DNA from 3 places in the Streptacidiphilus sp. MAP5-3 genome. Region 2 is predicted to be linked to each of the others. Evidence: riboswitches for the same ligand, from Rfam matches in the RefSeq annotation. Region 2 holds a riboswitch; each other region holds the start of a gene.
What was found. Region 2 has a riboswitch for thiamine pyrophosphate ahead of thiO (glycine oxidase ThiO). Riboswitches for the same ligand answer to the same signal wherever they lie in the genome.
Positions count from the first base shown of each region.

Region 1 (7,571 bases), on a different contig from region 2:
ACCGGCGATCGCGGTGACGTCCAGCGCCACGGCCGTGACCGTGCCGTCGTTCGGGACCCCGGCCTGGCCGGTGGTCGGGACGGTGATGGTCGCGTTGGCGCCCAGCGGCGCGATCGTGCCGCCGGTGCCGGTGCCGCTACGGGTGTCCAGCAGGTGAGCCGGCGAGATGCCGACGAAGGTGCTGCCGCCGGTCGTCGCCGTGCCGTAGTAACCCGACACGACCGCAACGACGTTGACGCTGCCGCTGTGGTTGTAGAAGTCGACCTTGCCGTCCTTGACCGGAACGACCACCGAGTTCGGCACGATCTGACCCGGCGTGTAGGCGAGCGTGGTGCTGCCGTGGCCGGTGCCGTCGCCGTAGACGCTCAGGAAGCTGCTGGCGGTCGGGCCGACAGCGGTGACGCTCAGCATGACCGCGGTGACCGAGCCGTCGTTCGGCACGCCCGCGACGCCCGCGACCTGCAGGACATCGGTGGCGTTGGCGCCGAGCGGCGTCTTGAAGCCGCCGGTGCCGTCACGGGTGTCCAGGACGCGCTGCGGCGTCACCGGGAAGAAGTCGCCGTGCGCGGTACCGGTCTTGGTGCCGCAGAGCTGACCGAGCAGGCCCGGGAACTTCGGCGTGCCGAGGCCGGAGGCCAGGTCGTAGCCGGCGCCGGCCGCGTAGAGACCGCCCTTGTAACCGGAGGCCGCCCAGTCGTTGTTACCGGTGGTGATGTCGGTGAACGACGAGCTGTAGCTGCTCCGCGCGGCGGCGTAGACCACCGGGTTGAGCTGGCCCACCGAACCGTTGGCCTGGCAGCCCGACGAGGCGTCGGCCTGCACCAGCATGGCGGCCCAGGTCGGCGCGGCACCGCTGGTGCCACCGACGACGCCCCAAACGTTGCCGCCGTTGTGGTCCAGGGAGACCAGGTAGCCGGAGCTCTGGTCGGCCAGGGCCGAGACGTCCGGAACCTGACGGCAGGTCTCACCGGACGCCGCATTGCAGGCGTTGCTGTAGCCGGGGCCGGTGAAGCCGCTCTGGTAGAGGAAGGAACCGTTGGCGCTGCTGCTGCCGCTGTTCCACTCGGCGGAGACACCGCCGCCGCCCGCGCCGTCCGCGTAGGCGGTCCCGTTGTAGTTCCAGACGGCCTGCTTGAGCGTGGAGCCCAAGCCGTTCATCCAGGTGCCACCGACGCCGGTGACGTCCGGGTCGCTCGCCGGGTAGTCGACGGCCAGGGCGTTGGAGTCGCCCGACTGGCGGTAGCAGTCGGTCGAGCCACCGTCACCGGCAGCCGCCACGACGCTCTGGCCCTGGGCCGCCGCCTCGGCGAACACGTTGTGCGAGCTGGCGAAGAAGCCCGGGTCGGAGCTGATCACCGCAGGCTCGCAGACGCCCCAGCTGGTCGAGATGACCTTAACCTGGTCGTCCGTCACCATCTTCTGGTACACGTCCAGGACGTTCTGGTCCGTCGCGTTGACGGCGTCGGGACCCTGGTAGTCGATGATCGACGCGCCGGGCACCAGGCCGATCAGGTCGTCGATGTCGAGCGCGGACTCGACGCCGTCACCATTGTTGTCAGCGTTCGCCGCCGCCGTCGGGCCGCCGTCCACCGGGACGTAGCTGACTGACGTGTGGGTGCCGAGGCACGACTGGTAGTCGGCGATGTCCGACGTGTTGACGTTCTCCAGCTCGAAGACGCCGACCTTGACCCCGGAGCCCGCCGTGAAGCTCTTGTTCAGTCCGTAGGCCGAGGCCAGCGAACTGGGGCTGTAGTACTGCTTGGTGTCGTACAGGCCGCCGTTGTTCAGGTTGGTCGTGAGACCGGAGCAGACGGTGGGGCTGGTGACCGCGGCCGCGTGCGAAGCCACTCCGGTGGAACCGGAGGTCGGCGCGCTGCCGACCAGACGCGGCTTGGTGTAGTGGCTGGTCACGGCGCTGACGTCGGTCAGACCGCTGATGCTCGACACCTGCGTGGCCACGCCGCTCGGCAGAACCGGCGCGGCGGTGTTCAGGTACGCCGTGGTGCCGTCCGCCAGCTTCACGTTGGTGAAGCTCGTGCTCAGCGCCTTGGAAGCCGTGGCGATCGACGTGGTGACGGGGATGGAGAGCCCGTCCTGCGTGACCGTGCCGGGCGTCAGACCCTGGCTGCGCAGGGCCTGCTCGACGCTGTCGATCGTGCTCTGCGTCGGGCCGAAGGTCTGCGCGAACTGACCGGTGCCGAGGTAGTGGTGGTACAGCGGCGAGCTCTTGTCCGAGACCGCGGACACGAACGCGCTCAGCGCGGCGGGGTCGCGCGGCTGGAGGTTGACCGCCAGGTGCAGCGTCGTGCTGCTCGACGGGGTGGTGCCGGTGCGCACCGCTCCGGCGGGGACCCGCGGGGTCGCGCCGATCCGGGCGGGCTGCTTCTGGGCAGCGGTGGCGGCGGTCGCGGTCGCGGCATCGGCGGTCCCGGCAAGCGCGGTGACGACGCCGAAGGCGGTCACCACAGCCACGCCTGCGACGCGTGCCCGGGAACCCGCGAATCGACCGTTCTGCCCCGAGACAACCGAATCGGTTGTTATTCGGGCACGGCCGACCTTTCTGGCCATACAGTGCTCCTTCAACTGACAGGGCGCCAGAAAATCGCACGCGTGGCACAGTCGGCCGCGCAGCGGAAAGTCAGCCCCCAGGCAGAATTGACGAAAAGTCCCAAATGTCGTGCAGTGCGCGATCAATCAATCGAATATCTGCGCACTGATCGCCAATTTCTACCAGGCCGCACTGACATCTCACAGACCCGGGTCCGCTTGGGCCAGTACGACGCGGACCGGCCGCACGCCCTTCGTAGGCGCACAGGCCGGTCCCCGTAAGTAACGGTCAGTCGACCACCGGCAGGTACACCTTCGCGCCCTGGGCCTTGAACTCCTCGGACTTGGCCCGCATCCCGGCCACGACCGTGTCGTCGCCGCCGTTTGCGGCGCCGTCACCGCCGTACATGTCCATGACGGCGCGACTGATCTTCATCGAACAGAACTTCGGCCCGCACATGGAGCAGAAGTGCGCCGTCTTGGCCGGCTCGGCCGGGAGCGTCTCGTCATGGAACTCACGGGCCGTCTCCGGGTCGAGGGCCAGGTTGAACTGGTCCTCCCAGCGGAACTCGAACCGGGCGTCCGACAGGGCGTCGTCCCAGGCCTGGGCGGACGGGTGGCCCTTGGCCACGTCGGCCGCGTGGGCGGCGATCTTGTAGGTGATCACGCCCGTCTTGACGTCGTCGCGGTTGGGCAGGCCCAGGTGCTCCTTGGGCGTGACGTAGCAGAGCATCGCCGTGCCCCACCAGGCGATCATCGCCGCGCCGATGCCCGAGGTGATGTGGTCGTAGCCGGGTGCGACGTCCGTGGTCAGCGGGCCGAGGGTGTAGAACGGCGCCTCGTCGCAGATCTCCTTCTGGAGATCCATGTTCTCCTTGATCTTGTGCATCGGGACGTGGCCCGGGCCCTCGATCATCACCTGGACGTCGTGCGAGCGCGCGATCCGGCCGAGCTCGCCCAGCGTCTGCAACTCGGCGAACTGCGCCTCGTCGTTGGCGTCCGCGATGGAGCCCGGACGCAGCCCGTCACCCAGCGAGTAGGTGACGTCGTAGGCGCGCAGGATCTCGCACAGCTCGTCGAAGTGCGTGTAGAGGAAGTTCTCCTGGTGGTGCGCCAGACACCACGCCGCCATGATCGAGCCGCCGCGCGAGACGATGCCAGTCTTGCGCCGGGCCGTCATCGGCACGTAGCGCAGCAGCACTCCCGCGTGGACGGTCATGTAGTCGACGCCCTGCTCGCACTGCTCGATCACGGTGTCGCGGTAGACGTCCCAGCTCAGCTCCTCGGCCTTGCCGTCGACCTTCTCCAGCGCCTGGTAGAGCGGCACCGTGCCGATCGGGACGGGCGAGTTGCGCAGGATCCACTCACGGGTGGTGTGGATGTTGCGTCCGGTGGAGAGGTCCATCACGGTGTCCGCACCCCAGCGGGTGGCCCAGGACATCTTCTCGACCTCCTCCTCAATCGAGGAGGTGACCGCCGAGTTGCCGATATTGGCGTTGATCTTCACCAGGAACTTCGAGCCGATCAGCATCGGCTCCGACTCCGGGTGGTTGACGTTGGCCGGCAGCACCGCGCGGCCCGCCGCGAGCTCCTCGCGGACGGTCTCGGGCGACATGCCCTCGCGCAGCGCCGCGAACTCCATCTCCTCGGTGATGATCCCCCGTCGCGCGTACGCGAGTTGGGTCACCGCGGCGCCGTCCCGCCCGCGCCGAGGACGGCGGGGACGGCCGGGGAAGACCGCGTCGAGGTTGGCCAGCCCTGCCCCACCGCGCGGCGAGGTGTGCTTAAGGCCGTCGTCCTCGGGACGCGACTCACGGCCGTGGTACTCGTCGACGTCCCCGCGCTGGCTGATCCAGGCGTCGCGCAGCGGCGGCAGGCCGCGTCGGACGTCCGGCTCGTAGGCGGGATCGGTGTACGGACCGGAGGTGTCGTACAGCGGCACGGTCGCGCCGTTGCTCAACAGCACCTCGCGGAACGGGACGCGCAGATCGGGGCGGGTGCCCTGGTGGTACGCCTTGCGCCAGGCCGGCGTCGGGTAACCGCCCGCCGTGCTGGAGGCCGTGACGGCCTGCTCGGAGACAGACTGCTGCTGTGCGTCGTCGTGCGTGGTCATCAGACCCACTACTCCCTACGCCGGCATTACCCGGTCAGGTTCCTGCGGTCGGCGCAAGCATTCGACGTCCCCATGTCGGGACGGCGGTCAGCGCCCTCTCAGCCCGGTGCTCCGAGCTCCCGCGTCTACAGATGAGATGGGCACACAGTATCGACGGGTGTCGTCTTTGGCGAGGGCGCGTCCGAGGACCGGTCACCGCGATAGCTTCGCGAAGTGGCAGCGCCGCACCTCTCCCGATCCCACGCGCACGAGCACCAACACCCGCGCGGGGACGACCACGCGGGCAGCCACGGCCACTCGCACGACCACGGTCCGGCCAGCCCCGCGTCCGCGCGGCTGCGCGTGCTGCTGGCGGCTGTACTGGTGCCGTTCGCGCTGGCGGTGCTGTGCGGGCTGTGGTTCCTCTGGCCCGCACCGATCCCGCCGCACGCGGTGACCGGTGTCGGCTTCGACCAACTGACGGTCACCGGCACGGTGACAGCCACCCGCACCGTCTCCTGCGGTGCTGCCGCCACCCCCGGTTCCGGAGCCGTCGGCAACTGCACCGCCATCACCGTCCGCCTGACCAGCGGCAAGGACGCGGGCCGCTCGGTCGGCCAGAACCTGACGCCCGACCAGACCGCCGTCTACGTCACGGGCGAGCAGGTCATGATGGACTACTCGCCTTCTGCCCCGGCCTCGCTCCAGTACACCGTCGAGGACGCCGACCGCAGCGCGCCCGTCGCCCTGCTGGCCGCGCTCTTCGCCGTCGCCGTCGTCCTGGTCGGCCGGCTGCGCGGGCTCGCCTCGCTCGGCGCGCTGGCGATCAGCTTCCTGGTGCTGGCCCTCTTCGTCCTCCCGGCGATCCTGGGCGGCGAGAACCCGCTGGCCGTGGCGGTTGTCGGGGGCGGGCTGATCATGCTGCTGGCGCTCTACCTCTGCCACGGCGTCTCCGCCCGGACCTCGGTGGCCGTGCTGGGGACGGTCGTCTCGCTCGCGTTGATCGGCGGGCTCGGCGAGCTGTTCATCGGGCTGACCCGGCTCACCGGCAACACCTCGGACGAGACCGCCTTCGTTCACTCTCTCTTCCCTGGCATCCAGCTGCCGGGCCTGCTCCTGGCCGGTGTCGTGATCGGCTCGCTCGGCGTGCTCAACGACGTGACGGTCACCCAGGCCAGCTCGGTCTGGGAACTCCACGCCGCCGACCCGCAGATGAGTGCCCGCGCGCTCTACCGCTCGGGCATCCGGATCGGCCGCGACCACATCGCCTCCACGGTCAACACCCTGGTCATGGCCTACGCAGGCGCAGCCCTACCGCTGATGCTGCTCTTCGCCCTCTCCCACCGCGGCATCTGGCAGGTGGCGACCAGTGAGATCGTCGCCGAGGAGGTCGTCCGCACCCTCGTCGGCAGCCTCGGCCTGATCGCCTCCGTCCCGCTGACCACGGCGCTCGCGGCGTTCATCGCCAGCCGGGATGTGGATGAACCAGGACAACTCCCGCAACAATGCCCGTCGGTGCGGGGCCGAGCACACGCCTCGCACCGGCGACGTCGGTGACCTTACAACTCTTACGCATCTCCAGTGCTCGGATGGCACACCAACCGCTAAAGTCCTGACGCTGATCATCATCGGGTGATCCCTTTGCTCTGCTTCCACGAGGAGCCCCGTGCGCATATCCCGCCGGCGCCTCAGATCCATGGCCATGCTCGTCGGCACGGCCATGTGCGCCACTTTGCCCGCCATCTCGGCGGCCCACGCAGTGAACTCAGCTCCGACGGTCACAGTGACGGTCAACGGCCAGACCCCGGGCTCGACAGCACTCACAGCTTCGGGCGTCGTGAACATTTCCGCGACGATCACCCCGGTTGCCGGTAACCCGGTTCAGAGCGTCACCTACGCCCTCGGCGCTGTCAGCGGATCGATTCCCGTTCCGTCCGGACAGTGCGCCACCACATGCACCCTTCAGGCGTCCATCGACTCAGCTGCTGTCCGGCCCTTCGCTTCCGGCGGTACCGAGATCCCGGCCGTTCCCGACGGCCGGGCCCTTCTCTCCGTCGACGTGTACAGCGCGGCTCCGCCCAGCACCACCTACATCGGCCTCGTGGTCAACAACCACCGCCCGGTTGCAGGTCAGCCGCTTTCGCCGTCGACGGCGAACGTCACCGCCACCAAGCAACTGAGCTGGACGATCCAGCCGAGCGTCTCACCCACCGCACCCAGCGGGACCACCGTCACGGACGTGGAACTGGAGGCTCCCGACGTCCCCGGTCTGCCCGTCACACACTTCACAAAGAACGCCGACGGAAGCTGGACGGTGACCGCCGACACCAGTTCACTGACCGGCGGCGAATACTGGATCGCGGCAGTCGCCACAGACAGCAACGGCGTGGTCAGCAATCCGCAGGTCGTGGATCTCCTGGTGGACAGCGGTTTCGCGCTGTCCGCTCCCGCCGCCACATCGTTGACCCCGGGCTGGGGGAGCCTTCAGCTCGCCTACACGTACAAGGGCAACTGGCACACCTGCGGGGTCACCAACGGCGACGTCACCCTCGGCCCCACCGACGTGGAGCTGGAGGTCGACGGTCAGGTTTGGCAGGACTCGCCGGCTACTCCGACAGGGCTTGCGGTCAACGCTCAAGGGCAGTGCCTGCTGCCCGCCCTCGGCAGCGCTACGGGCACATCGGCCAAGCCTCTGCCGTACGGAAGGCACACACTCACCTGGGTCGTGACCGACGGCCAGGGCATCAAGGAGAGCGTGAACGAGTCCGTCGACGTGGGCCTGCCATTGACCTCATCCTGGCCGACCGAATCGCAGACCGTGCTTGCGGGCAGCACCATCCACCTTGCTCCGACGATCTCCTCGCCCGATGGCAGCAGCACTCTTCAGGACTGGAGCATCACGAACCAGAACGGCACTGTCCTCGCTTCGGGC
Region 1 is NZ_JBGCCL010000006.1:44,268-51,838, reverse strand. Features, by position in the region: gene ABH928_RS11870 (protease pro-enzyme activation domain-containing protein) at 1-2,472, opposite strand, end outside; gene thiC (phosphomethylpyrimidine synthase ThiC) at 2,837-4,660, opposite strand; TPP riboswitch at 4,656-4,793, opposite strand; gene ABH928_RS11860 (YibE/F family protein) at 4,874-6,196, shown strand; gene ABH928_RS11855 (hypothetical protein) at 6,477-7,571, shown strand, end outside.
Region 1: another riboswitch for thiamine pyrophosphate. It lies ahead of thiC (phosphomethylpyrimidine synthase ThiC); the one in region 2 lies ahead of thiO (glycine oxidase ThiO).

Region 2 (7,571 bases):
GACGGTCGTCACGAACACGATATGACCACCCGGCGGCCACGGGGAACACCCCGTCCGCGCGGCCCGCCGCGGCCCGCGTGGACGGGTCGGGCATACTGCTGGTGACTGTGCACACGAAGGAAGTGCACGCAAAGGAGTTCGAGGAGCCCTGAGCATGCGTTATGCGCTGATCGCCGTGGTCCTGGCAGGCGTCTGCGTCCTGGAGTGGACCACCTCGCCGACGACGCTCGCCGCGCTGGCCGTCGTGCTGCCGACGCTGGCGCTGGCTCCGCTGGCATTGCTCGCCGGTCGCCCGCTGGGTGACGAGGACACCGCGCCGGGCAACCGCCGGGTGGTCTGACCCGCCTTCCCGTCTGATCCCGCCCGCGCTCCCCGCGCCCCCGCAGCGCCCGGCGCCCGGCGCCTCAGGCGACGGCGGACTTGAGCGGTACCGCCGGGTCCGCCACCCTGGCCAGATCGAGCACCGCGCCCGCGTCGATCAGCTTCCGGCCCTGCGCCAGATCGCGCGGGCGGTCCACCGCGAAGACCGCGACCAGTCGTCCGTCGCGCACCCACAGCACCGTGTCGTCGCCGCGCGAGATCTGTTCGTCGCCGCCGCTCCACACGCCGGCAACCTGCACCATCCGCCCGAACTGCTCGGACCAGAAGTACGGCACGGGGTTGTACAGGCTTTCGCCGCCGAGCACGTTGGCGGCCACCACGCGTGCGCCCTGCATGGCGTTGTCCCAGTGATGGACCGTCAGCCGCCGTCCGTAGCGCCGGGACGGGAACGAGACGCAGTCGCCGACAGCGAAGACGTCCGCCACACCACCGGCCCGCAGCCGCTCGTCCGCCGCGACCGCGCCGCGGTCGTCCAGGGCCACGCCGGAGCCGTCCAGCCAGCCGGTCTCCGGTCGGGCACCGATGCCGACCACGACCGCGTCGGCCTCGATCTCCTGGCCGTCGGTCAGGTGGAGTCCGCCCGGCAGGATGCCGCTCACGGCGGCGCCGGTCAGCAGGCGGACGCCCGCCTCCGCGTACCAGGCGCGGGTCCGCTCCCCCAGCTCGGTCGGCAGTGCGCCGGCCAGCGGGGAGGGCGCGGCCTCGACGACGGTGACCTCGCAGCCCAACTGCCGGGCGACGGTCGCCGCCTCCGCGCCGATCCAGCCCGCGCCGACGACGGCCACCCGCGCGCCCGGCCGGAGCGCGGCCTTGAGCGCGACCGCGTCGTCCTGGGTGCGCAGCAGGAAGGCGGACTCCGGCTGTCCCGGGAGTGAGATCGGGGCCGCGCCGGTGGCCAGCACCAGGCGGTCGTAGGAGAGGTCGCCCGTGTCGGTGCGCAGCAGGTGCGCGTCAGCGTCCAGGGAGAGCGCGCGGCGGCTCAGCGCCAGGTCGATGCCGAGGCCCGCGAAGTCCACCTCGAAGCGGGAGTCGGCGACCTTGCCCAGCAGCACGTCCTTGGAGAGCGGTGGACGGTCGTACGGCGGGTGCGGTTCAGCCCCCAGCAGGGTCAGCCGGTCGGTGTACCCCTGCGCGCGCAAGGCCACCGCGGTCTGCACGCCGGCCATCCCGGCCCCGACGATCACTACAGCCATTGCGCCACTGTATAGAGTGAAGCGTGAAGTAGACACGGGAGCCCGGAGCACCGGGCTGAGAGGGAGGCTGGGGCGCCTCCGACCGTCCGAACCTGATCCGGGTCATGCCGGCGAAGGGAGCGCAGGAACAATGACGCGCGAGCATGTCGATCGAACGTCCGACAGCAGCACCGACGTCCTGGTCGTCGGCGGCGGCATCATCGGGCTGGCCGTGGCCTGGCGGACGGCGCAGCGTGGCCTCTCCGTCACGGTGCTGGACCCCGATCCCGGTCACGGCGCGAACCAGGTCGCGGCGGGGATGCTGGCCCCGGTGACCGAGCTCCAGTACGGCGAGGAGCCGCTGCTCCGGCTCGGCATCGCGTCCAACACCCGCTACGCCGACTTCGTCGCCGAGCTGACCGAGGCCAGCGGCGGTCTCGACACCGGCTACCGCCGCTGCGGCACCCTGGCCGTCGCCCTCGACGCCGACGACCGCGCCGAGCTGCGCGAGGTGCACGCGTTCCAGCAGCGGCTGGGCCTCGCCACCGAGTGGCTGACCGGCCGCGAGTGCCGCCGGCTGGAGCCGATGCTCGCCCCCGACGTGCGCGGCGGGACGCTGGTCGCCGAGGACCACCAGGTCGACGGCCGCCGCCTCGGCGCGGCGCTGGTCGCCGCCTGCGAGCGCGCGGGCGTCACCCTGCACCGGTCCCGCGCGGCGAGGCTCACCGTGGCCGACAACCGCGCCGCCGGCGCGGTCGCCGAGGACGGCACCCGGATCTCCGCCGGGCGGACCGTCCTGGCCGCCGGGAGCTGGTCCGGCGAGCTGCCCGGTCTGCCGCCGGAGGCACGGCTGCCGGTGCGGCCGGTCAAGGGCCAGGTGCTGCGGCTGCGGATGGAGACCGTCCAGGGCCCGCTGCCGATGCCGTTCCTCTCTCGCAACGTCCGCGCCGTGGTCCGCGGCTGCCACATCTACGTCGTCCCGCGCGAGAACGGCGAACTCGTCCTCGGCGCGACCAGCGAGGAGCAGGGCTTCGACACCACCGTCACCGCGGGCGGCGTCCACGAGCTGCTGCGCGACGCCCGCGAACTGCTGCCCGGCATCACCGAGCTGCCGCTCGCCGAGACCAACGCCGGGCTGCGGCCCGGCACCCCCGACAACGCCCCGCTGCTCGGCCCGACCGCGCTGCCCGACCTGATCGCGGCGACCGGCCACTACCGCAACGGCGTGCTGCTGACCCCGGTCACCGGCGACGCGATCGCCACGCTGCTGACCACCGGCAGCCTGCCGCCCGAGGCCGCGCCCTTCACCCCCGAGCGCTTCGCCGCTCACCGCCCCGTGCTGGAGACCTCCCGATGACCGCCCCGCTTGGCGTGCCTGCTCAGATCCGACTCACCGTCAACGGCGAGCCCCGCGAGGTGGCGTCCGGGACGTCGCTCGCGGAGGTCGTGGCCCAGCTCAGCGCCGCGCCGAGCGGCGTGGCCGCCGCCGTCAACGAGGCCGTGGTGCCGCGCAGCGCCTGGGACGCGACGGCGCTGGCCGACGCCGACCGGGTCGAGATCCTCACCGCAGTCCAGGGAGGCTGACACCGTCATGGCTGACGACCTGCTCACCATCGCCGACCGTTCCTTCTCGTCCCGCCTGATCATGGGCACCGGCGGCGCGCCCAGCCTGGAGGTGCTGGAGAACGCCCTGCGCGTCTCCGGGACCGAGCTGACCACCGTGGCGATGCGCCGGATCAACCCGTCCGCGCGCGGCTCGGTGCTGGAGGTGCTGCAGCGCTGCGGCATCGACGTCCTGCCCAACACCGCCGGCTGCTTCACCGCCGGGGAGGCGGTGCTGACCGCCCGTCTGGCCCACGAGGCGCTGGGGACGAACTGGATCAAACTGGAAGTGGTCGCCGACGAGCGCACCCTGCTGCCCGACCCGGTCGAACTGCTGGACGCCGCCGAGACCCTGGTCGACGACGGCTTCGTGGTCCTCCCCTACACCAACGACGATCCGGTGCTGGCCCGCAAGCTGGAGGATGTCGGCTGCGCCGCCGTCATGCCGCTGGGTTCGCCGATCGGCTCGGGGCTGGGCATCCGCAACCCGCACAACTTCCAGCTGATCGTCGAGCAGGCGGGCGTCCCGGTGGTCCTGGACGCGGGCGCGGGCACCGCGTCGGACGCGGCGTTCGCCATGGAGCTGGGCTGCGCGGCTGTGATGCTGGCAACGGCGGTGACCCGGGCCCAGGAGCCCGCGCTGATGGCCGAGGCGATGCGTAAAGCGGTCGAATCCGGACGATTGGCGTACCGGGCGGGACGGATCCCGAAGCGGTTCCACGCCGAGGCGTCCTCCCCGATGGACGGCCGCGCCGCCTTCGACCCAGAGGCTCCCGCGTTCTGACCCGAGCACCCCGGACCGGTTCGTCACCGTAGTGTCCTCGGACTCTCACTTTTCAGCGACGGAGAGCTCGGCCGTGCGGAGCGGCACACCCCTGCCCCGTACACTCCGTGGGATGGACGCAACGCTGCAGGACCCCCTTCTCGGGCGCATGCTCGACGGCCGGTACCGGGTCGAGCAGCGCGTCGCCGTCGGCGGGATGGCCACCGTCTACCGGGGTGTGGACACCAGGCTCGACCGGGTCGTCGCCCTGAAGGTGATGCACCCGGGTTTCGCCGCCGACCCCGACTTCGTCCAGCGGTTCATCCGCGAGGCCAAGGCCGTCGCCCGGCTCTCCCACCCGAACGTCGTCGGCGTCTACGACCAGGGCGAGGACCACACGGCGATGCCGCCCGCGGTCTTCCTGGCGATGGAGTTCGTGCCCGGCTGGACCCTGCGCGACCTGCTGCGGGACCGCGGCGCGCTGAGCCCGCGCACCACGCTGGACATCCTGGAGCCCGTGCTGGCCGCGCTCGGCGCCGCGCACCGGGCCGGTCTGGTGCACCGCGACGTCAAGCCGGAGAACGTGCTGCTGACCGAGGACGGCCGGGTCAAGGTCGCCGACTTCGGCCTGGTCCGGGCCGTCAACGGCCAGACCGCGGCCACCACCCAGCAGGTGATGGGCACCGTCTCCTACCTCGCGCCCGAGCAGATCGAGCGCGGCGCTGCCGACCCGCGCACCGACGTCTACGCCTGCGGCGTGATGCTCTACGAGATGCTGACCGGCTCCAAGCCGCACACCGGCGAGAGCCCGATGCAGGTGATCTTCCAGCACCTGAGCGTCGACGTGCCGCCGCCGTCCGAGCTGGTCCCCGGCCTCGCGCCGCAGCTCGACGCCATAACGCAGGCGGCGACCGCGCGCGACGCGTCCGGTCGGCCCGCCGACGCGGTCGAGCTGCTGGCCGAACTCCAGCGGGTGCGCCGTGAGATGACGGCCGATCAGCTGGACGCCGAGCCTCTTGCCGCAACGCGACCGTCGGCGTCGGGGCCCTCGGCATCGGGGCCCGGGTCGGCCAGCACGCTGCTCCCGCCGCCGGTCGAGCGGACCTCGGTCATGGACCCGGCGATGCTGCAGCAGCTCCCGGCCGACCTGGTGATGCCGCGCCGCGAACGGCCCGAGCCGCCGCCAGTGGCGCTGACCCGCCGTCAGCGGGGCGTCCGCCGACCGCGCTGGGTGCTGCCCACCGGCGTGGTCGTGGTCCTCGCGCTGCTGGTGGCCGGGCTGACCTGGGCGCTCAACGGCGGCCTCTACACGCAGATGCCGAGCGTGCTGCGGGTGCCGCAGCCGCAGGCGGTGCAGACCCTGGAGCACGACGGTTTCACCGTCTCGCTCACCCAGGACTTCAGCGGCAGCGTCCCCAAGGGCACGGTGATCAGCACGAATCCGGGCCCCGGCACACGCGTCCGCAAGGACTCCGACGTGACCGTGGACGTCTCCAAGGGCCCGCAGCGGCCGACCGTCCCGTCGGTGGCGGGCAAGTCCGTAGCCGACGCGACGGCCGCGCTGCAGCAGGCGGGGCTGGCCGTCTCCGGTCAACAACAGCAGCAGACCAACTCGACCGTCCCGGCGGGCGCGGTGATCAGCACCAGCCCGGCGGCGGGCCAGCAGGTCGCGCCGCAGACCGTGGTCACCCTGGTCGTCAGCAGCGGCGCCCAGCCGGTGCCGCTGCCGGACGTGACCGGCGAGACGCTGGACCAGGCCACCTCGGACCTCCAGTCCGCCGGGTTCCAGGTCGCGCTGAACCCGACCCAGGTCTACTCCGACCAGCAGGCCGGCACGGTCGCCACGATGAACCCGCCCGCCGGTCAGGCCGCGCAGGGCGCGACCATCACGCTGACCATGTCCAAGGGACAGCAACAGGTGACTGTCCCGGACGTCACCGGGATGACCGAGAAGGACGCGACGAAGACGCTCAAGCAGGCCCGGTTCAAGGTCCGCTCGCTCGGCTTCACGCTCTTCGGCAGCCCGACCGTCCGCAGCGAGACGCCGGGCGGCAACAGCCAGGCCGCGCTGGGCAGCACCGTCACCATCTGGCTCTACTGATTTCCGTGATCTCTGTGATCTCTGTGATCCCCGTGATCCCTGCTTCGAGGAACGTGCCGTGACCGCAACCGAGGTGACCACCTGGCACCTGGCCCAGCCCTCCCCCGACGCGCTCCCCGCCACGCCGGTGCCCGCGCCGGAGGGGCTGGACCTGACGGTGGTCCGGGCCGAGCTGATCGGCCCGGAGTTCGCCCGGTTCCTCTACACCGCCGTCGGCGGGGCCTGGCACTGGACCGACCGCCTCGGCTGGGACTACCGGCGGTGGGCCGACTGGCTGGCCAAGGACGGCCTGGAGACGTGGGTGGCCTGGGTCTCCGGCACGCCCGCCGGTTACGTCCAGTTGGAGCCGCACCGGGAGGAGCGTGCGGGCGAGGTCGAGGTGGCCTACTTCGGTCTGCTGCCCGCCTTCATCGGCCGGGGCCTCGGCGGCCACCTGCTCGACGTCGGGCTGCGCCGCGCCTGGGACCTGGCGGACCGTCACCTCGCGCTGCCGCCCACCCGGCGCGTCACCGTCCACACCTGCTCCCTGGACGGCCCGGCGGCACTGGGCAACTACCGGGCCCGCGGCTTCGAACTGGTCCGCACCGAGACCACGGTGCAGCCGGTCGGCGCGGTGCCGGGCCCGTGGCCGGGCTCCGGCACCGCCGCCACCACCACTGCCGCTGCCACCCCGGTCAGCTGACGCCCCACCAGGGCTGCCGCTCGGCATCCGCGCGGACGATCCGCCAGACCACCTCGATCCGGCCCTCGTCCGGATGCCGGTCCACCTCGGTGAAACCGAGCCGCGCCGGGACCGCGCCGCTGGCGTGGTTCTCACTGTCGTGGTGGATCTCGACGCGGTCCGTCCCCACCAGCGCGAACGCCGCGGCGGCCTGCGCGGCGGCGGCCATGGTCACCAGACCCTGCCCGCTCCAGTCCTGGTGGATCCAGTACCCGATCTCGAACCCGCCCGGCCCGATCCGCCGCATCATCGACGTCGACCCGACGGGCAGGCTGTTCGGGCCGTCGCCCATGATGGCGTAGTTGTACGCCTCGCCCTTCGCCCAGCCCTGGTCCGCAGCGGTCAGGTACTCGACCACGCTCTCGCGCGAGTGGGTGGCCGCCCACGGCATCCACGGCTTCAGGCGCTCCTGCGCCTCCAGGCCGATCAGGGTCAGCCGCTCGATGTCGGCGTCGACGTTCCGCCACCGGCGGAGCACGACGCGGTCATGGCGCAGGATCTCAGCAGGGTGTTCCATGCGCCGATCCTTCCGGCGCGGCCAGGCGTGAGCAACTGGTTAGCGCCGCGTCTGCCGAGCTCAGAGCTCCGGACCGTCGCCGGGTCCCTCCTGGTAGGTGTAGCGCTGTTCGCGCCAGGGGTCGCCGAGGTTGTGGTAGCCGCGCTCCTCCCAGAAGCCGCGCCGGTCCGCGGTCATGTACTCCACCGCGCGAACCCACTTGGGCCCCTTCCACGCGTAGAGCTGCGGGACGACCAGCCGGACCGGGAAGCCGTGTTCGACGGTCAGCGGCTCGTCGTTGCGGTGGGTGGCGAACACCGACGTGGTCGCCGCGA
Region 2 is NZ_JBGCCL010000005.1:176,937-184,507, forward strand. Features, by position in the region: gene ABH928_RS10890 (hypothetical protein) at 155-340, shown strand; gene ABH928_RS10895 (NAD(P)/FAD-dependent oxidoreductase) at 405-1,574, opposite strand; TPP riboswitch at 1,599-1,710, shown strand; gene thiO (glycine oxidase ThiO) at 1,705-2,910, shown strand; gene thiS (sulfur carrier protein ThiS) at 2,907-3,137, shown strand; gene ABH928_RS10910 (thiazole synthase) at 3,145-3,939, shown strand; gene pknB (Stk1 family PASTA domain-containing Ser/Thr kinase) at 4,052-6,019, shown strand; gene ABH928_RS10920 (GNAT family N-acetyltransferase) at 6,078-6,701, shown strand; gene ABH928_RS10925 (GNAT family N-acetyltransferase) at 6,694-7,257, opposite strand; gene ABH928_RS10930 (sulfite oxidase-like oxidoreductase) at 7,318-7,571, opposite strand, start outside.

Region 3 (7,571 bases), on a different contig from region 2:
GGCCATCCAGGTGTCCGAGGCCGTGCACCGCTACGGCAGCGAACTGGGCGCCCGCGTCCTGCCCGTCTACGGCGGCCAGCCCATCGGTCGGCAGCTGCGCGCCCTGGAGCAGGGGGTCGACGTGGTCGTGGCGACCCCGGGCCGGGCCCTCGATCACATCTCCCGTGGGACCCTGCGTCTCCACGACGTCGAGACGGTCGTGCTCGACGAGGCCGACGAGATGCTCGACATGGGCTTCGCCGAGGACATCACCGCCATCCTGGAGAGCGCGCCCGAGGAGCGCCAGACCGTGCTGTTCTCCGCGACCATGCCCTCCCGGATCGACTCCATGGCGCGGCGTCATCTCCGTGATCCGGTAAGGGTGCAGATCGAGCGGGAGGCCCCGGCCCCTGGCGAGGCCCCGAGCGTCAGGGAGACCGCTTATGTGGTGGCCCGGCCGCAGAAGCCCGCCGCGCTCGGCAGGATTCTGGACGTGGAGGCTCCGGAAGCGGCCATCGTCTTCTGCCGGACCCGTGAGCAGGTCGACCAGCTCGCCGAGAGCCTCAACGGGCGCGGCTACCGGGCCGAGGCGCTGCACGGCGGCCTGAGCCAGGAGCAGCGGGACCGGGTGATGGCGCGGCTGCGCGGCGGGACCGCGGACCTGCTGGTCGCCACCGACGTCGCCGCGCGGGGCATCGACGTCGAGCACCTCACCCATGTGATCAACTACGACGTGCCCTCCGCCACGGAGTCCTACGTGCACCGGATCGGCCGGGTCGGCCGCGCGGGCCGCGAGGGCGTGGCCGTCACGCTGGCGGAACCGCGCGAGCACCGGATGCTCAAGTCGATCGAGCGGGCGACCGGGCGCAGGATCCCGGTGGAGAAGGTGCCCTCGGTCGCTGATCTGCGGGCCAGGCGCCTGGAGCTGACCCGGGCCGCGCTCTACGAGAGCGTCCTCGAGGACGAGGACCTGGACCGGTTCCGGGTGGTGGTGGAGAGCCTGGCGGACGAGTTCGACATCATGGATGTCGCGCTGGCCGCGGTGAAGCTGGCCCATGAGTCGGGTGGCGCCGCCTTCGACGAGGAGGAGATCCCCGAGGTGGCGCCGACGGAACGGGGCCGTGAGCGCACCCCGCGCGGGCGCAAGGGCGGCGGCCGGCCCTCCCAGGGGATGACCCGCCTGTTCGTCGGCGTCGGCCGCAGCGCGGGTATCCGACCGCAGGACCTGGTGGGAGCCATCGCCGGGGAGTCACGGCTGAGCGGACGGGAGATCGGCTCGATCGAGATCGCCGACCGCTTCTCCCTGGTCGAGGTGCCCGAGAACGCGGCCGAGTCCGTGATCCGCGCCCTGCGCGGCGCGACCATCAAGGGCCGCAAGGCGAACGTCCGCCGCGAGCGGGAGCAGCGCCGCTGACCACCCCCGCGCCGCACGAGGACATGACACAGCCCCCGACCGTTGTTGCTGGTCAGGGGCTGTTCCTCGGCGGAGTCTGTGGGATTTGAACCCACGGTGACATCACTGCCACGACGGTTTTCAAGACCGTTCCCTTAGGCCGCTCGGGCAAGACTCCTGGTGTGGGCGATCTCCTCGTCCACGCCAGGGATCTTCTCACGACTTCGGGGCCGTGTGGCGATGATTACTGGTTGTCGCCGACCCGCTTGCCCAGGGTGACCGTGGTCGTGTGGGACTGGCCGTTGCGGGTGTAGACGACGTTGACCTTGTCGCCCGGGTGGTGGGCCCAGATCTCGCTGACGAGGGTCGGGCCGGAGTCGATCAGGACGCCGTCGAGCTGGGTGATCACGTCGCCCGGCTTCAGGCCGGCCTGGTCGGCCGGGCCTCCGGGGGTGACGGCCGGGGTGCCCTGGACCGGGGTGGAGGAGATCTTCGCGCCGTTGCCCTGGTAGCTGTCGTCGCGGAGGACGCCGAGGATCGGGTAGACCGGGATGCCCGTCTGGATCAGCTGGGAGGCGACCCACTTGGCCTGGTTGATCGGGATCGCGAAGCCCAGGCCGATGCTGCCGGACTGGCCGCCGCTCGTGCTCGAGCTGGTGGACTGGATCGCCGAGTCGATGCCGATGACCTGGCCTTCGGCGTTCATCAGCGGCCCGCCCGAGTTGCCCGGGTTGATCGACGCGTCCGTCTGCAGCGCGTTCATGTAGGACGTCTGCGAGGTGGACTGGTCGCCGGAGGCGACCGGGCGGTTCTTGGCGCTGACGATGCCCGAGGTGACCGTGCCGGAGAGCCCGAACGGCGCGCCGATGGCGATGGTGGTGTCGCCGACCTGGACCGCCTCGGAGTCACCGAGCGGGAGCGGGACCAGCTTTTCCTTGGGAACCGAGTCGAGCTTGATCACCGCGACGTCGTAACCCTGGGCGCGCCCCACGACGGACGCGTTGTAGCTCGACCCGTCGGCGAACTTCACCGTGAGCTTGCCGCCGCCGATCGAAGGGGCGACGACGTGGTTGTTGGTGAGGATGTGGCCCTGGGTGTCGAAGACGAAGCCGGTGCCCGTGCCGGACTCGGAGGAGCCGCTGGCCTCGATGGTGACCACGCTCGGCAGCGCCTTGGCCGCGATCGCGGCGATGGAGCCCGCCGGTCGACTGAGGCCGTTCGGGTTGCTGGCGGCGGTCACCGTGGTGCTGGAACCGGCGGTGTTGCGGCCCTCCAACCAGGAGCCGATACCGCCGCCGACCGCGCCCGCGACGATCGCCGTGGCGGCGAGCAGCGCGATGAACACGCCACGACGGCTCCCCGCCGACCTGGGCTTCTCGACGATCTGGCCCGCCCCGAAGGGACCGACCGGGGCGTCCGGGAGCGGCGGCATGGGCGCGGTCTGCCAGATCGGCGGCTGCTGCGGAGGCTGCGGCGGCCCGGAGGGAGCCTCGACCATCGGAGCAGGGGCAGAGACCGGCGCCGGTGCAACAGGAGGAGCGGGCGCCGGAGCGGGCGGCTCGACGAAGGGCGGGATCGGCGCGGCCGGTGCCGCAGGCTCGGCCGGAGCCGTCGGCGGCTGGTCCGCGACCGGCAGGCGCGCCGGGGGTGCGGGGAAGCCGGCGAGGTCGGGGTCGGCCGGGGGCGCGACCGGGGTACTCGCGGGCGCCTGCTCCGCCGGACGATCCGCCGGAGTCGCATCGGGGGCGGGGCGTTCCGACCCGTCGGGCCCACCCTCGTGCTCGGTGCTCACGAATCGACCTCCTTGATACCGGACCAACGGGCCCTAGCATTCCGCAGACGCTGTCGGGGCATCGTAAGTCCCAGCCGTGCGCGTGGCACCCCGGCCGCACTCCGGCCACCGCCGTGTTCCCGGGCTGTTCCCGCCCTGTTCCGCCCCGATCCGCCGTGATCCACCCGGATCCGCCCGGATCCAGCAGGGCCCAAAACCGGCTGCGGAGAGGCCCGACCAGCGTCCCCACCGGACGCCCAGCCCCTGGACAGGCCTTGGACGGTCACCGTACAAGCCGTACCATGCCTCGAAAACACGTACCAGCGCGCGGCGACGCGTGCTGAACCTGCACCATATTCATACGTATTCATATGCGCGGGAGCTTGGACCTCACTCCAGGCTGAGAGGGCAGCAGGCCGCAGGACGCGGCAGGGCAGCCGACCGCCTGAACCTGACCGGGTAATGCCGGCGTAGGGAGCTCTGCAGACGGCCATGTCCGCAACCCTTCAGCACGACCCCGACCACCTGGGCGCGGCGTCCGCACACGCGGCCGAGGCTCCGCTCGTCCTCGACACCGCGCCGCCGCGCACCCTCGGCTTCCGCGAGCAGGGCGCGCTCTGGGCCAACCTCGGCGTCAGCCTGATCGGCTTCTCCAGCGCCGCGACGGTGATGGTCAACTCCAGCAACAAGAACCTGGCGCTGGCCGCCTCGTTCACGGCGATCGTGGTCGGCACGGTCATCGGCACGCTGATGCTCGCGCTGGCGGCGATCATCGGCACGCGGACCGGCGCGCCCGCCATGGCCGTGCTGCGCGGGCTCTTCGGCACGAAGCTCTCCTACGTGCCGACGGTGCTCAACATCATCCAGTGCGTCGGCTGGGGCGTCTACGAGCTGACCGTGATCACCCAGGGCGCGCAGGCGCTCTACGGCGGCATTCCGCGCTGGGTCTACGTGCTGGCGGCCGGGGCGCTGACGACGGCGATGACGATCCGACCGCTGGGCTCGATCGCAGTGCTGCGCCGCTACGTCGCGATCGCGGTCGGCGTGTCGATGCTCTTCTTCACCATCCAGCTGGTCCGCCACGGCGTGCACAACCCCGGTGGGAGCAACTGGAACGGCTTCCTCTCCGCGACCGACTACGTGATCGCGGTCTCGATCTCCTTCGTGCCGCTGGCCGCCGACTACACCCGGCACTCGCGGACCGTGAAGGGCTCGTTCTGGGGCACCTTCACCGGCTACACCGTCGCGCAGATCTGGTGCTACATCGTCGGCGCGATCGCGCTGACCCAGGTCGGCGGCGACCCGAACAAGATCTTCTCCACCTTCACCGGGCTGACCGCCGGGTGGATCTTCTTCCTGGTGCTGGTGCTGCGCGAGGCCGACCAGTCCTTCGCGAACGTCTACTCGACCGCGATGTCGCTGCACAACCTCTTCCCGAGGGTGGACCGGCGCTGGCTGGCCGGCGGGATCGGCGTGCTGGTCACGGCGGTCGCGCTCAAGGTGACCACGCTCGGCGCGAACTACCAGACCTTCCTCGGTCTGATCGGCGCGGTCTTCGTTCCGCTGCTGGCGGTGCTGGCGGTCGACTTCTTCCTCGGCCGCGGCCGGGACGGCTGGGACATGTCCGAGCAGGCGCCGACGCGCTGGCTGGTGCTACTGCCGTGGGCGATCGGCTTCCTGCTGTACGAGCTGATCTCGCCGGCCGCGTTCCCCTGGTCGTGGTGGACCAACTTCTGGGCGGACGCGCAGGCGGACACCCACATCCATCCGACGTTCTGGACCTCGGCGTCGCTCTTCTCCTTCCTCGCGGCGGGCGCGGTGACCTTGGCGCTGACCCCGGTGCTGCGGAAGCAGGCCGACGCGACGGGCCCCGCCGACGCGGAGCCGGGCCAGGCGGAGGACGGCCCGGCGGAGGACGCCGCGCAGGAGGCGTGACCCGGGAGGTGTGACGCGGGAGGCCTGACCGGGGAGGCCTGCCGCAAAAGGCGTCACGCGGGAGGCGTGACGCGGAGCCATGACATGGGAGGCGTGACACGGTTGGGGACGGCGACCGCGTTCACCTGCGGTACACGCACGCCGCCTATCGTGGGGACGTGCACCCCCAGCCAGGCCCGACCGTGTCCGTCCCCTACCGGTCCACCACCCGCGTCATCGCCCACCGCGGCGCTTCCGGCACCTACGCCGAGCACACGCTCGCCGCGTACAAGCTGGCGATCGAGCAGGGCGCGGACGGACTGGAGTGCGACGTCCGGCTGACCGCCGACGGTCACCTCGTCTGCGTCCACGACCGCACGGTCAACCGGACCTCGAACGGACGTGGCGTCGTCTCCACGCTCGAACTCGCTCAGCTCTCCGAACTCGACTTCGGCGGCTGGAAGGCGGGCGACATCGAGGAGACCGACTGGACCTCGGCCGACCACACGTCGGTGCTCACCTTGGAGCGCCTGCTCGAACTCCACGCCGACGCCGGCCGTCACATCGAGCTGGCGATCGAGACCAAGCACCCCACCCGCTACGCCGGGCTGGTCGAGAAGCGGCTGATGGAGCTGCTGGGCCGGTTCGGCCTCGTCCCCTCCAAGGGCGAAGGCCCCTCCCCGGTACGGGTGATGAGCTTCTCGCAGCTCTCACTGCGGCGGATCCGCCAGATGGCGCCGGAACTGCCGACGGTCTTCCTGATGGAGCGGGTGCTGCCGTGGCTCCGCGACGGTTCGCTGCCGCACGGCGCGCGGATCGCCGGTCCCGGTATCGACGTGATCCGCGCCAACCCCGGCTACGTGGCGGCCCTGCACCGTGCCGGACAGCGGGTCCATGTCTGGACGGTGGACGAGCCGGAGGACGTCGAGCTCTGCCTGCGGCTGGGCGTCGAGGCGATCATCACCAACCATCCGCGGCGGGTGTTGGACCAACTCGGGAGATAGGACCCATACCGGCCGATGGATGCACAGGATGCTCCGGAATGGCTGGAAATTCCTCTGGGTCGTGGCTGGAATGCCATTCCGAACCCGTAGTCGAATGCGTAGCGTCACTATTCGGTGACGCGCTGTGAAATGCGCTGTGCGCGCCCTCTTCGAGCCCCCGGAAAGCCCGCCAAGGTGCGCAGTTTTCCGTTTTCGACTTGCCCTTACCGGGCATTCACACCCTGGCGCAAGACGAAGGAGGAGGTCCGGGGGTGGCCGTGGTGGTGGCGCATGAGGTGCCGACTTCTTCGTCGACCATGGCAGTGCCACATGGTCCGGAGAGCGTACGGACGGCACGTCGTAGGTTGCGCGAGGATCTCGGTGAGCACCTGGTGCCCGAGGGCGTGATAGACGACGCGGTACTGATCCTCTCGGAGTTGCTCAGCAACGCGTGCAGGCACGCGAGACCGCTGGAGCGGGAACGCGGGCTCGCGGCGGGGCTCATGGGGACGCTGGCGGAGGAGCAGGAAGAGGTCCTGGTCGGCTGGGAACTGCACAGCGACGGGCTGCTGACCGTCGAGGTGACGGACGGCGGCGGACCCACCCGCCCGCGGCGGTCGGCCCCGTCCCTGACCGCACGGGGTGGACGCGGCCTGGGGATTGTCGGCCAACTCGCCTCGGAGTGGGGCGTCCGCGACGCGCCCGGCGAGGTGACGGTGTGGGCGGTGTTGCGCGTCCGCGCACGCCACGCACGCAGGGACGCGGAGGCGGAGACCGCGGCGGCCGCGAGCTGAATCAATCTTGGCACACGGGGAAGTTGCACCATCAGGGGCGCGGGGAACTGCGCGAGAAACCACGGATGAGCGGATGGCCCTGAACGTTCGGGGCTCCACCTGCGTGGGTCGCGCAGTTCCTCGCGCCCCTGAGGTGATTGCAACTACCTGCGGCAGCGAACATCCAGGCAGTCGCGCCCACGCGGCGAAGCCGCAGGGTGCCGCAGCGGCAGACGGACAACGGGCCCACCGTCAGACCCGTACGCTCTCCCGGAGGGAATCAGTTCCGTTCCGTTCCACCGGGAGTACGCACCATGGCCAAGAAGAAGGCCCCGCTCACCAGCACCCCCGTCACCGACGGGCCCGTGCCCGTTGTCGGCGCGCGCGAGGCGTGCCCCTGTGGGTCGGGGCGGCGGTACAAGGCGTGCCACGGGCGTGCCGCCGCGCATGCCGTCGCGGAGCTGGTGCAGCGGCCGTTCGAGGGGCTGCCCGGGGAGGGCGACTGGGTCGCCCTGCGCGAGCTGGTCCCGGCCGCGACCGCGCCGCTGACGGTGACCGCCGAGACGCTGGCGACGGCCGAGGGTGACGTTCCGTCAGTGACGCTGGTGACCGTGCTCCCGATGGCCTGGCCGGCCATGCGTCGGCAGGACGGCAGCATCATGCTCGGGCTCCAGACCCAGACCTCCTCCGGCGATCTGAGCCGAGACCTCGCGGACGCGCTGGTGCAGGCGCTCGCCGCCGAGCCGGGCAGCCCCGTG
Region 3 is NZ_JBGCCL010000006.1:121,595-129,165, reverse strand. Features, by position in the region: gene ABH928_RS12180 (DEAD/DEAH box helicase) at 1-1,393, shown strand, start outside; tRNA gene ABH928_RS12175 (tRNA-Ser) at 1,464-1,550, opposite strand; gene ABH928_RS12170 (S1C family serine protease) at 1,617-3,164, opposite strand; TPP riboswitch at 3,509-3,637, shown strand; gene ABH928_RS12165 (cytosine permease) at 3,636-5,078, shown strand; gene ABH928_RS12160 (glycerophosphodiester phosphodiesterase) at 5,237-6,061, shown strand; gene ABH928_RS12155 (ATP-binding protein) at 6,313-6,834, shown strand; gene ABH928_RS12150 (DUF5926 family protein) at 7,128-7,571, shown strand, end outside.
Region 3: another riboswitch for thiamine pyrophosphate. It lies ahead of ABH928_RS12165 (cytosine permease); the one in region 2 lies ahead of thiO (glycine oxidase ThiO).